Regions from separate parts of the Winslowiella toletana genome, predicted to be linked through region 2. Evidence: riboswitches for the same ligand, from Rfam matches in the RefSeq annotation. Region 2 holds a riboswitch; each other region holds the start of a gene.
The links. Region 2 has a riboswitch for thiamine pyrophosphate ahead of thiC (phosphomethylpyrimidine synthase ThiC). Riboswitches for the same ligand answer to the same signal wherever they lie in the genome.
Positions count from the first base shown of each region.

Region 1 (4,232 bases), 1.2 Mb from region 2:
TATTGCCCATCACTGGCAGCAGATTTCCGCTACCCACTGGCGCTTCTACCTGCGTCCGGCGATCCACTTCCATCATGGCCGCGAGCTGGAGATGGCCGATGTTATTGCCTCGCTGACGCGCCTGACCAGCCAACCGCTGTTCAGCCATCTGATCCGCATTGAATCTTCCACTCCGTGGGCGCTGGATATTCATCTGAGTCAGCCGGATAACTGGCTGCCGTGGCTACTCGGAAATGTCAGTACCATGATTCTGCCGCGTGAATGGCCAACCCTGCCCGACTTTTCGCGCCAGCCGATCGGTACTGGCCCCTACTCCGTGGTGCGCAATCAGCAGTCACAGCTAAAGATTCAGGCATTTGACGACTATTTTGGCTATCGCGCGTTAATAGATGAAGTGGCGATTTGGGTATTACCGGAAATCACAGATGAACTGGTTTACTCCGGCGTGAAACTGCAGGGCAAAAAGCAGGACGAAAAATCAGAAGAGAGCCGGCTGGAAGAGGGCTGCTACTTTCTGCTGTTCGATCAGCGCTCGCCGCAGGGCCGCAATGAGCAGGTACGCCGCTGGGTCAGCTATATCTTTAACCCAATAGCGCTGCTGAACAACTCCGGCATCGGCTATCAGCGCTACTGGTTCCCGGCTTATGGTCTGCTGCCGCGCTGGCACCACCGGCGCGATATGACGCCAGCGGAAAAACCGCAGGGGCTGACCAGCTTAACCCTCACCTGGTACAGCGATCATATCGAACACCAGGGCATTGCCAATGCGCTGGAACCGATCCTTGCGGCGCATGGCGTAAAACTGATTACTCAGCAGATCGATTACGACAGCTGGTATCGCGGCGAAGCCGAAAGTGATATCTGGCTGGGCAGCGCCAATTTTACCCTGCCACTGGAGTTTTCGCTGTTCGCCTTACTGTATGAGATCCCGCTGATCCATCACTGTGTGCAGATCGACTGGGAAGCGGATGCCGAGCGCTGGCGGCAACAGACATTGTCGCTGGCCGACTGGAGTAAACTGCTGGTCGACAGTTACAGTCTGCATCCTCTGTTCCACCACTGGCTACTGTTGGAGGGGCAGCGCAGTATGCGCGGGGTCCGCATGAACACCCTCGGCTGGTTTGATTTTAAATCAGCCTGGTTTGCCCCGCCGGAATCATGAGTCTTTCACTGAGGGCAGTAAATCAATAGAATGGGCCGTTCTCAACGGGGTGCGGAAAAACCTTGTGATGCCGACTGTTTGCCATCCACCGTTTTTCCGCTGAGAAAAACCCGTCGAACCTGATCCGGCTCATACCGGCGTAGGGATTTGAGAGTGCCCGTCGCTCAGATCATGCGCCTCATATAATCCCCTCTCAAGGAGAGCGCATAGTGTTAAACAGGACCCTGCCTTTGTTACTGCTGTTAGCGGCACCGGCATTTGCTGCCAAACCGACGCTGACCGTCTATACCTATGACTCTTTCTCCGCTGACTGGGGGCCTGGCCCGGCGATCAAAAAAGCCTTTGAAGCTGACTGCGACTGCCAGCTGAAATTCGTCGCGCTGGAAGATGGCGTTTCCCTGCTGAATCGTCTGCGGATGGAAGGGAAAAACAGCAAGGCTGACGTGATCCTCGGTCTTGATAACAATCTGTTGCAGGCGGCAGAGCAGACCGGCCTGTTTACCGACAGTAATGTCGATACCCGCAAACTGACTATTCCTGGCGGCTGGCACAACAGCACCTTTGTGCCGTACGACTACGGCTACTTTGCTTTTGTCTACGATAAAACCACACTGACTAACCCGCCGAAAAGCCTGAAAGAACTGGTCGACAGCGATCAAAACTGGAAAGTGATTTATCAGGATCCGCGCACCAGCACACCAGGGCTTGGCCTGCTGTTGTGGATGCAAAAAGTCTTCGGTGATGACGCGCCGCAGGCCTGGCAGAAACTGGCGAAGAAAACCGTTACCGTCACTAAAGGCTGGAGCGAAGCCTACGGCCTGTTCCTGAAAGGCGAAGGTGACCTGGTGCTGAGCTACACCACTTCGCCGGCTTATCATCTGATCGAAGAGAAGAAAGATCGCTATGCCGCCGCGGATTTCGCCGAAGGTCACTATATGCAGGTGGAAGTGGCCGGACAGCTGGCCAGCAGCAAGCAACCGGAACTGGCACAGCGCTTTATGAAATTTATCGTCAGCCAGCCGTTCCAGCAGGCTATTCCAACCGGCAACTGGATGTATCCGGTTACCGACATTAAGCTCCCCGCCGGCTTTGAGACGCTGACAGTTCCGAAAACTTCGCTGGAATTCAACTCACAGCAAGTCGCCGATCAACGCGCGCAATGGATCAGTGCATGGCAACGCGCCGTCAGCCGTTAATCGCTGGCTGGATGATCCCTGGCGGCCTGGCGGCGACACTGCTGGTCGCCGTCGCGATACTGGCGTTTGGCGCACTGTGGTTTAACGCGCCGGAAACCGACTGGCGCGCCATTGCGCAGGACAGCTATCTGTGGCACGTGCTGGGCTTCTCATTCTGGCAGGCGTCATTATCGGCACTGTTGTCGGTCATTCCGGCTATTCCGTTGGCAAGAGCGCTGTATCGCCGCCGCTTCCCCGGACGCGCCGCGCTACTGCGACTCTGCGCGATGACGCTGGTGCTGCCGGTGCTGGTGGCGGTATTTGGTATTCTCAGCGTTTATGGTCGTCAGGGCTGGCTGGCGCAGCTGTGCCAGCTGCTGGGCATTGACTACCCATTTTCACCCTACGGCCTGCAGGGCATTCTGCTGGCGCATGTGTTCTTCAACCTGCCGCTGGCAACGCGCCTGTTGTTACAAACGCTCGAGCAGATTCCCGGTGAGCAGCGGCAACTGGCTGCCCAGCTCGGTATGCGCGGCTGGCACCATTTTCGGCTGGTGGAATGGCCGTGGCTGCGGCGGCAAATTATGCCGGCCGCTGCGCTGATCTTTATGCTGTGCTTCGCCAGTTTTGCTACCGTGTTATCGCTGGGCGGCGGCCCGCAAGCCACCACCATTGAGCTGGCGATTTTTCAGGCACTCAGCTACGACTACGATCCCGGACGCGCGGCGCTACTGGCGCTGCTGCAAATGGTCTGTTGCCTCGGGCTGGTAATGCTCAGTCAGCGCCTGAGTAAAGCGATTCCGGCAGGCACGGCGGCGGTAAGCGGCTGGCGTAATCCGCAGGACAGCTGGCGGGCAAAACTTGTCGATGGCCTGTTAATCACGCTGGCGTTGCTGTTATTGCTGCCACCGCTGCTGGCGGTGATTGTCGATGGCATCAATCAGGGTTTCGGCTCGGTGCTGCGGCAACCGGCATTGTGGCAGGCGACCTTCACGTCGCTACGCATTGCAATTGCTGCCGGGCTGCTTTGCGTGATGCTGACCACCATGCTGCTGTGGACCAGCCGCGAACTGCGCCTGCGTCATCGCGCACTGGCGGGTCAGGCGCTGGAGCTGAGCGGCATGCTGATTCTGGCGATGCCCGGCATTGTGCTGGCTACCGGCTTTTTCCTGCTGCTGAACAGCACGGTCGGTCTGCCGCAGTCCGCCGACGGACTGGTGATTTTCACCAATGCCCTGATGGCAATCCCCTACGCGATGAAAGTGCTGGAAAACCCGCTGCGGGATATCGCAGAACGCTATAACCGGCTCTGCCTGTCACTGGATATTCGCGGCTGGAACCGGCTGCGGCTGATCGAGCTGAAAGCCCTGAAGCGCCCGCTGGCACAGGCACTGGCCTTCGCCTGTGTATTATCCATTGGTGACTTTGGCGTGGTGGCGCTGTTTGGCAACGACGATTTCCGCACCCTGCCGTTCTGGCTGTATCAGCAGATTGGCTCGTATCGCAGTGAGCAGGGCGCGGTTACCGCACTGCTGCTGCTGCTGCTCTGTTTCCTGCTGTTTACCCTTATTGAAAAGCTGCCGGGTCGCCATGCTAACGCTGAATAATTTAACCTATCTCTATCATCATCTGCCGATGCGTTTCTCTCTGACGATGCAGGCCGGTGAGCGGCTGGCGATTCTGGGCCCAAGCGGGGCCGGTAAAAGTACCCTGCTCAGCCTGATTGCCGGTTTTCTGTCGGCCAACAGCGGCGAACTGATACTGAACGGTGCAGATCATACTGTCAGCGCACCGGCGCAACGCCCGGTGTCGATGTTATTTCAGGAAAATAATCTGTTTCCGCATCTGAGCGTGGCGCAAAATATCGGGCTGGGGTTAAATCCGGGCTTAAAGCT
Region 1 covers NZ_CP134152.1:880,439-884,670, reverse strand. Annotated here, with positions in the region: gene sgrR (HTH-type transcriptional regulator SgrR) at 1-1,162, shown strand, start outside; TPP riboswitch at 1,198-1,326, shown strand; gene thiB (thiamine ABC transporter substrate binding subunit) at 1,372-2,358, shown strand; gene thiP (thiamine/thiamine pyrophosphate ABC transporter permease ThiP) at 2,334-3,944, shown strand; gene thiQ (thiamine ABC transporter ATP-binding protein ThiQ) at 3,928-4,232, shown strand, end outside.
Region 1: it holds a riboswitch for thiamine pyrophosphate, as region 2 does, so the genes downstream of both, thiB (thiamine ABC transporter substrate binding subunit) here and thiC (phosphomethylpyrimidine synthase ThiC) in region 2, are expected to answer to the same signal.

Region 2 (4,232 bases):
GGTCATATTCCGGCGAATCATCTGCATCGGCACATGGCCCGGACCTTCAATCATCACCTGCACATCATATTCCCAGGCGATTTTCGTCAACTCACCCAGCGTACGCAGCTCGGCAAACTGTGCTTCGTCATTGGCATCCTGAATCGAGCCGGGGCGCAGGCCGTCGCCTAATGACAGCGAAATATCATAGGCGGCGCAAATCTGGCAGATGTCGCGGAAATGCTGATAAAGGAAGCTCTCCTGGTGATGTGACAGGCACCATTTGGCCATAATCGATCCGCCACGTGAGACAATACCGGTCAGACGTTTCGCGGTCATTGGCACGTAGCGCAGCAGCACACCGGCGTGAATAGTAAAATAATCCACTCCCTGTTCGGCCTGTTCCAGCAGCGTATCGCGGAAGATTTCCCAGTTAAGGTCTTCGGCAATGCCATTCACTTTCTCCAGCGCCTGATAAATCGGCACCGTACCAATCGGCACCGGGCTGTTACGCAAAATCCATTCGCGAGTTTCGTGAATATAGCGGCCGGTAGAGAGATCCATTACCGTGTCGGCACCCCAGCGGGTAGACCACACCAGTTTCTCCACTTCCTCTTCAATCGAAGAGGTGACCGCGGAATTACCAATATTGGCATTCACTTTCACCAGGAAGTTACGGCCGATAATCATCGGTTCCGATTCCGGATGATTGATATTGGCCGGGATAATCGCGCGACCTGCGGCCACTTCCTGGCGGACAAACTCGGCGGTGATATTTTCCGGCAGCTGTGCACCGAAACTGTTGCCGGGATGCTGTTGCAGCAGAACCTCACCGCGGATGCGATCGCGGCCCATATTTTCCCGCAGCGCGATAAATTCCATTTCCGGCGTGATGATGCCGAGGCGAGCATAGTGCAACTGGGTGACACAGCGACCGGCCAGCGCGCGCTTCGGGCGCGGCAGGTTATCAAAGCGCAAATGCTCCAGTCCTTCATCGGCCAGCCGCTGCTGGCTATAGCTTGAGCTGAGCTGGTCGATCTCTTGTGTATCACCACGTTCAGCAATCCAGCCGGCACGTAATTTCTCCAGGCCAGTATGGACATCAATGCTGGCGCTCGGATCGCCATACGGACCGGCAGTGTCGTACACCGGGACCGGCTCGTTATCCTCAAATTTTGGCTGATCTTTGCTGCCACCCACCATGGTCTGGCTCAGCTGAATTTCACGCATTGGCACACGAATATCCGCGCGTGAACCGCTCAGATAAATTCGTCTGGAATTGGGAAAAGCGGTGCCTTGCAGGGAATCGATAAACTGTTGGGCCTGAGCGCGTTGCTCACGACGACGGGATTTTTTCTCAACGGTAGACATAGCTCATATCCTGATTACAAGGAAAAATGGCTTGTCCGGAGTTCGGAGGGAGTAACAGACGGTGTGACGACGTGTCGGCAAACACCGAAAAAGATTGTTTACTCTTGTTCCCTTCGCAGGTACTAACCTGATCAGGTTCCGCGGATCCCGAATTAACGGTCTCAGCCCCGGGGGGCACTCCGACAAGATGTTGGTCGTATAAAACACAACCAAAAAATAGCCCCTCCAGCATAGGGGGGCTTTTGGCAAACTACAACAAATTTACTACCTGAGCAACCTTACGCCGGACGAACCAGAGCAGGCTCATTGGCCGCTGGCTGTGGGCGCAATTTGTGGTCGAAGGCGAGCTGAATCAGCTTATCTTCAAGAGTAAAGCGTGCTTCAAGCGCTTCACCGACGCCGGATAATGCCTGCTGGAATTCCAGACAGTTGTCATCATCAATCGCCGTTTCCAGGTGAGTATCGTAATAATCCATGATGCGTTCAGTGTTGGCCTGCAGCGCCGGATAAATCTGGGAAGCCGCAATCAGCGGGCTATCACCCTGCAGTTCATCAATGATACGTTCGTAAATATTGAAGTGTCCGGTGGAAAGGTAGTCCACCAGTCTCTGACAAAAGTTATCCAGAGCTTCATCGTCAAGTACGGTTAGTGGATCTTTGTTAGGCTTCATACCCACTAACTGATAATAGGCGGCCAGTAGCGGTCTGCGGGCATTTAACCAGAGATCCACCAGTTCATTACTACCACCGACGCGTGCGGCCAGAGCATCTAACTGGTTAAGCATGATCAACTCCGTTGAGTAAATACCCTGCTACTTTGGGTATTATAGTTATAAGCATCTTTCCGAATACTTAACATCAGTACTACAGAGTGCCTGTTAAAGCAAAGGATAACAAATTTTATGGAACATGAGATCTCAAGCGTAGACGCTGGCTGGTGGGTTGTCAGCCATGAGCAGAAACTTTGGTTACCGAAGGGGGATCTGCCGCACGGTAATGCGGAAACTTTCGGGCTGACAGGATCGAAAGGATCGCTGATCGGTGAATGGCAGGGTGAAAAGGTGTGGTTGATCCGCGAGAACCGCGCGGAAAATATGGGATCGGTACGGCAAATTATCGATCAGGATGTCGGGTTGTTTCAACTGGCGGGGCGCGGGGTCCAACTGGCAGAATTCTTCCGCTCTCATCGCTGGTGCGGTTATTGCGGCCACGAAATGCACCACAGCAAAAGTGAAAATGCCTGTCTCTGCGGCCATTGTCGTCAGCGTTACTATCCGCAAATCGCGCCCTGCATTATTGTCGCCATTCGCCGTGGCGACGAGATACTGCTGGCGCAGCATGCCCGCCATCGCAACGGTATTTATACCGTACTGGCCGGATTTGTTGAGGTCGGCGAAACGCTGGAGCAAGCCGTGGCGCGTGAAGTGATGGAAGAGAGCAGCGTCAAAGTGAAAAACGTGCGTTACGTGACTTCGCAGCCGTGGCCGTTTCCTCATTCACTGATGATGGCGTTTATGGCCGAATACGATGCCGGTGAGTTGCAGCACGATGGTAAAGAGCTGATTGACGCTGGCTGGTATCGCTATGACGAGCTGCCGCTGTTACCGCCGCCGGGTACGGTGGCCCGTCGGCTGATTGAGGATACTGTTGCACTGTGCCGCGCCGAAGCGCAATGAGTGATATACTGAGCACCTGTTTTTGAGAGAGTCTGATGATGAGTGAATTGAAGAACGATCGTTACCTGCGTGCTCTGCTGCGCCAGCCCGTTGATATCACCCCGGTATGGATGATGCGTCAGGCAGGACGTTATTTGCCAGAGTACAAAGCCACTCGCGCAGTGGCGGGTGACTTTATGTCACTGTGCAAGAATGCCGAGCTGGCGTGTGAAGTCACGCTGCAACCACTGCGACGTTATCCGCTTGATGCGGCGATCCTGTTCTCCGATATCCTGACCATTCCTGATGCGATGGGCTTAGGGCTCTACTTCGAAACCGGTGAAGGCCCACGTTTCTCATCGCCGATTACCTGTCGCGCCGATGTGGAAAAACTGCCAATCCCGGACCCGGAGCACGAACTGGGTTACGTGATGAACGCTGTACGCACCATTCGTAAAAACCTGCAGGGTGAAGTGCCGCTGATTGGTTTCTCCGGCAGTCCGTGGACGCTGGCGACCTACATGGTTGAAGGCGGCAGCAGCAAAGCCTTCACCAAAATCAAAAAAATGATGTATGCCGAGCCGGAAACGCTGCATCTGATGCTGGATAAGCTGGCAGATAGCGTCACGCTGTATCTGAACGCTCAGATCCGTGCGGGTGCGCAGTCGCTGATGATTTTTGATACCTGGGGTGGCGTGCTGACCGGTCGCGACTATCGTGATTTCTCCCTGTACTACATGCATAAAATCGTCGACGGCCTGCTGCATGAAAACGAAGGCCGCCGTGTGCCGGTAACGCTGTTTACTAAAGGCGGCGGTCAGTGGCTGGAAGAGATGGCGGCAACCGGTTGTGATGCGCTGGGCCTGGACTGGACGACTGATATCGCCGATGCGCGTCGTCGCGTCGGTGACAAAGTCGCGTTACAGGGCAATATGGACCCGTCGATGCTTTATGCTTCGCCAGAACGCATTCAGCAGGAAGTTGCTGGCATTCTGCAAGGCTTCGGTAAGGGTAACGGCCATGTATTTAACCTGGGGCACGGTATTCATCAGGATGTGCCACCAGAGCATGCCGGTGCCTTTGTGGAGGCAGTACACGCGTTATCGCGTCCTTACCATCAGGAGTAAGCATGGATATTCAGGCGCTGCGCGCTGAGCAGCTGGCCCGTGCAGCGGAAGTGGTTCGCCACGATGACTTTGACTGTTTGCCGCCGCGCCTGATTGCTGG
Region 2 covers NZ_CP134152.1:4,605,631-4,609,862, reverse strand. Annotated here, with positions in the region: gene thiC (phosphomethylpyrimidine synthase ThiC) at 1-1,350, opposite strand, end outside; TPP riboswitch at 1,442-1,542, opposite strand; gene rsd (sigma D regulator) at 1,629-2,135, opposite strand; gene nudC (NAD(+) diphosphatase) at 2,253-3,026, shown strand; gene hemE (uroporphyrinogen decarboxylase) at 3,065-4,132, shown strand; gene nfi (deoxyribonuclease V) at 4,135-4,232, shown strand, end outside.

Region 3 (4,232 bases), 1.4 Mb from region 2:
GGCAACCGCGCCGAGGTTAAACGCCTGCTCGACGCTGGCGTACAGCGTCTGGTCGTACTGGGTCGGATAACTTAGCGTCTCATTGTGATTCAGCTTGACCAAAAACGGGATGCGGTGCGCATAGCGGCGCGATACCGAGGCCAGCACGCCATAGGTGGAAGCCACACAGTTACAACCGGCTTCAATCGCCAGTTCAACAATATTTTTGGGGTCAAAATAGAGCGGATTAGCCGCAAACGAGGCCGCCGCCGAATGCTCTACTCCCTGATCAACGGGCAAAATCGACAGATAGCCGCTGCCTGCCAGGCGCCCGGTGTTGTACAACGTTTGCATATTGCGTAACACGACTGGAGAACGGTTGTTATCGATCATTACGCGATCGACATAATCCGCGCCGGGTAAATACAGGCTTTCGGCTGGAATGGTCATGCAGCGATGTTGCAGAAGTTGATCAGCTTCTTTACCCAATAACTGTACGATGTCCGTCATGCTAACTCCTGAAAGATAAGTGATGGGCCGAATTTCTTCGGCCCGACCGGTCGACTGTCGCCGCCCCAACAAAGCCTGGCCCAAAACATACGCTTAAGGCAAACTGCTGACTCCATTTTTCAGAACGATTCGCAGGTAATAATCGCCGTTTTGGTATACCGCTCTACCACCAGCGGTAAAAATGGTGTACTGGCCCAATGCCGCCGCCCACTTCCAGCGAATCCGCATGTTCCAGCGCGCCCTGCAGCCAGTGTTTGGCTACTTCAACCGTGGCTGGCCAGCTTTCATGGCGCGGGCGCAGCGCTGCCAGCGCCGCTGACAGGCTACAACCGGTGCCGTGGGTATGACGCGTTGCCACACGCGGTGCGGTAAAGCGCTGCTCAAGATCGGCGGTGAACAGCCAGTCCGGACTTTCGTGCTCGCCGAGATGGCCGCCTTTCATCAGTACCGCCTGGCAGCCCAGCTCCAGCATCGCACGCCCTTGCGCCTGCATCTCATGCTCGTTGCGCGCCATGCGGCAATCCAGCAGTGCCGCTGCCTCGGGGATATTCGGCGTAATCAGGGAAACCTGCGGCAATAAACGCTGACGCATAGTATCAATCGCTTTTACCGACAGCAGCGGATCGCCACTTTTTGCCAGCATCACGGTATCCAGTATCACCCACGGCAGCGCCGCCTGTTGTAAACGATCGGCCACCACATCAACAATATCGCACTCCGCCAGCATGCCGATTTTAGCGCTGTCGATACGCACATCCGACAGCACCGAATCCAGCTGCGCGCCGACGAACTCCGGCTCGATACGATAAACTGACTGCACACCACGGGTATTTTGCGCCACCAGCGCGGTAATCACGCTGGCACCATAAGCACCCAGTGCCGAAAACGCCTTCAGGTCGGCCTGAATCCCTGCGCCGCCGCTGGGATCGGTACCGGCAATTGTCAGAGCGTTAATCCTTTTCATAGCCATTCATCCTTATCAAGTTGATAGAGTGCATCAAGAAAAGCGGGAATAAAGCTTCCCGGCCCATTTGCCACTGCCGCAGCACGCTCTCCGGCAGCAGAAATCACCCGGCAGGCACTGGCAACGTGGTGAATCCGCTCGCCGGGCAGCGCGGCAAACCCCGCCACTACCGCAGAAAGCGCACAGCCGGTGCCGACCACCCGAGTCATGAGCGGCGAGCCACCGGCAACACTCAGCGTGCGTGTGCCGTCAGTGACGTAATCCACCGCACCGGTTACCGCCACCACTGCGCCACTGACCTGCGCCAGCTGCTTTGCCGCCGCAATCGCTGACGCGGAATCGTGTAAGCTATCGACGCCGCGACCGCTGACGGCATGCTGCGCCAGCGCCAGAATTTCAGAGGCATTACCGCGAATCGCCGCCGGTCGCCGTTGCAACAAACGCTGGCAAAATTCACTGCGGAAAGTCAGGCCACCCACGGCGACCGGGTCCAGCGTCCAGGGTTTCTGTGACTGATTAGCAGCATCAATGGCCGCCAGCATTGCCTGCGCGCGGTCGCGGGTTAAGGTGCCAACGTTGACTAACAGGCCATCAGCGATAGCGCTGAACTGCGCGGCTTCTTCAGCATCGACGACCATCGCCGGTGACGCTCCCAGAGCCAGCAGCACATTAGCGGTAAAGGTTTGCACCACGTCGTTAGTCATACAGTGCACCAGTGGCGCATGCTGACGAAACAGAGAGAGGGATTGGGCGACGGACGCGCCAGAAACAGGCTCAGGTTGAAGATTCATAACACTCCCAACCGGCGATCAAGAAGGCGATGCACTCAGGCATCTGACTTCCCTCCGCTGGCATTATCCAGTTCAGGTTCAGCGGGTAATTCTCAGCCTTTTCTTCACAGAGCAGGCACCCCGAGTCATTGATAATTCACGCTATAATTGCTGGCGCTTACGCCAGCAGCTGATAAGAATAAAGCGCAGCTGTTCAGTTGTAAACTTATCGTCATTTTTCGCCAGCAAGGATAACGCGTTAAGCTGCTGTAATCCTTCAACACACATTTGCTCTTGCCTGTTAAGCGTAACTGACGGAATGATAGGAAATCGGACAGATGGAATCGGCTTACTCACTGGAGACTGTATGGCTAAAACAAAAATAATGCTGCTGGCAACGCTGCTGGCGACCACCAGCGTCTGTTTCGCGGCACCGGCGGTGGTGACGCCTGGCGCGGAAAAACCGTCGTATGAAATCACCGAATTTACCGCTGACTTTATCCATTACACCCTTGGTGACACCGCTCCGGCGCTCTATCGCAGTGATAAATATCAGATAAAACAGTGGCAGGTGCGTAATCTGCCAGCGCCGGATGCCGGCAGTCACTGGACCTATATGGGATCGAATTACGTACTGATTAGCGACAGCGACGGAAAAATGCTGAAAGCTTACGATGGCAATATTTTCTATCAACGCTGACCGTGCGACGCGGTTGACGCTTCCCCACTGTCTGGCTCACAGTGGGGAATAGTTTCAGTGATGAGAACGCCCTAGCGCGCCAGCGCCACGGCCTCACCCAACTGCCAGACCGCCATCGCATAATGGTTACTGTGGTTATAACGGGTAATCACATAAAAGTTTGGCAAGCCATACCAGTACTGCCAGCTTTTACCCATATCAAAACGCAGTAAACTCACCTGTTGATTGTTTTGCAACGGCACCTGCGGTTGCAGGCCAGCAGCGGCCAGTGTTGCCGGGCTGTAGCGCGTTTTAAAGCCGGTTTCCAGCCCTGGCGCCTGGCCACTGGCCGGAATCGCGATTGACTGGTTGCTCTGCCAGCCGTGCTGTTTAAAGTAGTTAGCCACGCTGCCAATGGCATCTACCGGATCCCACAGATTGATATGACCATCACCATTAAAATCTACCGCATAGTCTTTAAACGATGACGGCATAAACTGGCCGTAGCCCATCGCTCCGGCGTAAGAGCCGCGCAGATCCAGCGGATCTTTCTGCTCTTTACGCGCCATCAGCAAAAAGGTTTCCAGCTCACCGCTGAAGTATTCTGCGCGCCGTGGATAGGCAAATGACAGCGTCGCCAGCGCATCAATGATGCGGGTTTTGCCCATCACACGTCCCCAGCGCGTTTCAACACCAATAATACCGACGATAATCTCCGGCGGCACCCCATACACCTGGTAGGCTCGCGTCAGGGCATCCTGATGCTGATGCCAGAATGCTACGCCGTTTTGCACGTTATCCGGGGTGATGAATTTATTGCGATAGCGGATCCACGCCCCGTTCGGGCCGGTTGGTGGCCCATAGCTGGGTGCCTGACGATCCATCAGCCGCAGCACATAATCGAGGCGTTTGGTTTGCGCCAGTACATCATGCAGCTGCTGGCGATCGAAGCCGTGCTTACTGACCATATTATTGATAAAGCGCTCGGTTGCCGGATTGCCGGCAAAATCACCGCCTAAGGGATGAACCGCATGCGAGGGTTCGAGGACAAAACCGCCCTTTACATCGCCACGGAAAGGGTTACCTGATGCCGGCGTTTCTGGCGGGGTCGGTTTGCTGCTACAGGCAGCCAGTAAAGTGATTACTGGTAACAACGTGACAAAAGAACGCATTAAAAATCCCAATATCAGGGCCAAAAAGAGTTAAATGGTAAGCATTGCGGCGTACCGAGTACAATAAAATCCGGCAGGTGGAGAGCTAAATTTTACCAGATTTACAAATGTGCCAGCGGCAATCAAAACCACGAACAAATTCCCATGCACTATTATAG
Region 3 covers NZ_CP134152.1:3,178,924-3,183,155, forward strand. Annotated here, with positions in the region: gene fbaB (class I fructose-bisphosphate aldolase) at 1-489, opposite strand, end outside; gene thiD (bifunctional hydroxymethylpyrimidine kinase/phosphomethylpyrimidine kinase) at 653-1,453, opposite strand; gene thiM (hydroxyethylthiazole kinase) at 1,450-2,244, opposite strand; TPP riboswitch at 2,277-2,377, opposite strand; gene RIN69_RS14995 (RcnB family protein) at 2,591-2,923, shown strand; gene mltB (lytic murein transglycosylase B) at 2,995-4,074, opposite strand.
Region 3: it holds a riboswitch for thiamine pyrophosphate, as region 2 does, so the genes downstream of both, thiM (hydroxyethylthiazole kinase) here and thiC (phosphomethylpyrimidine synthase ThiC) in region 2, are expected to answer to the same signal.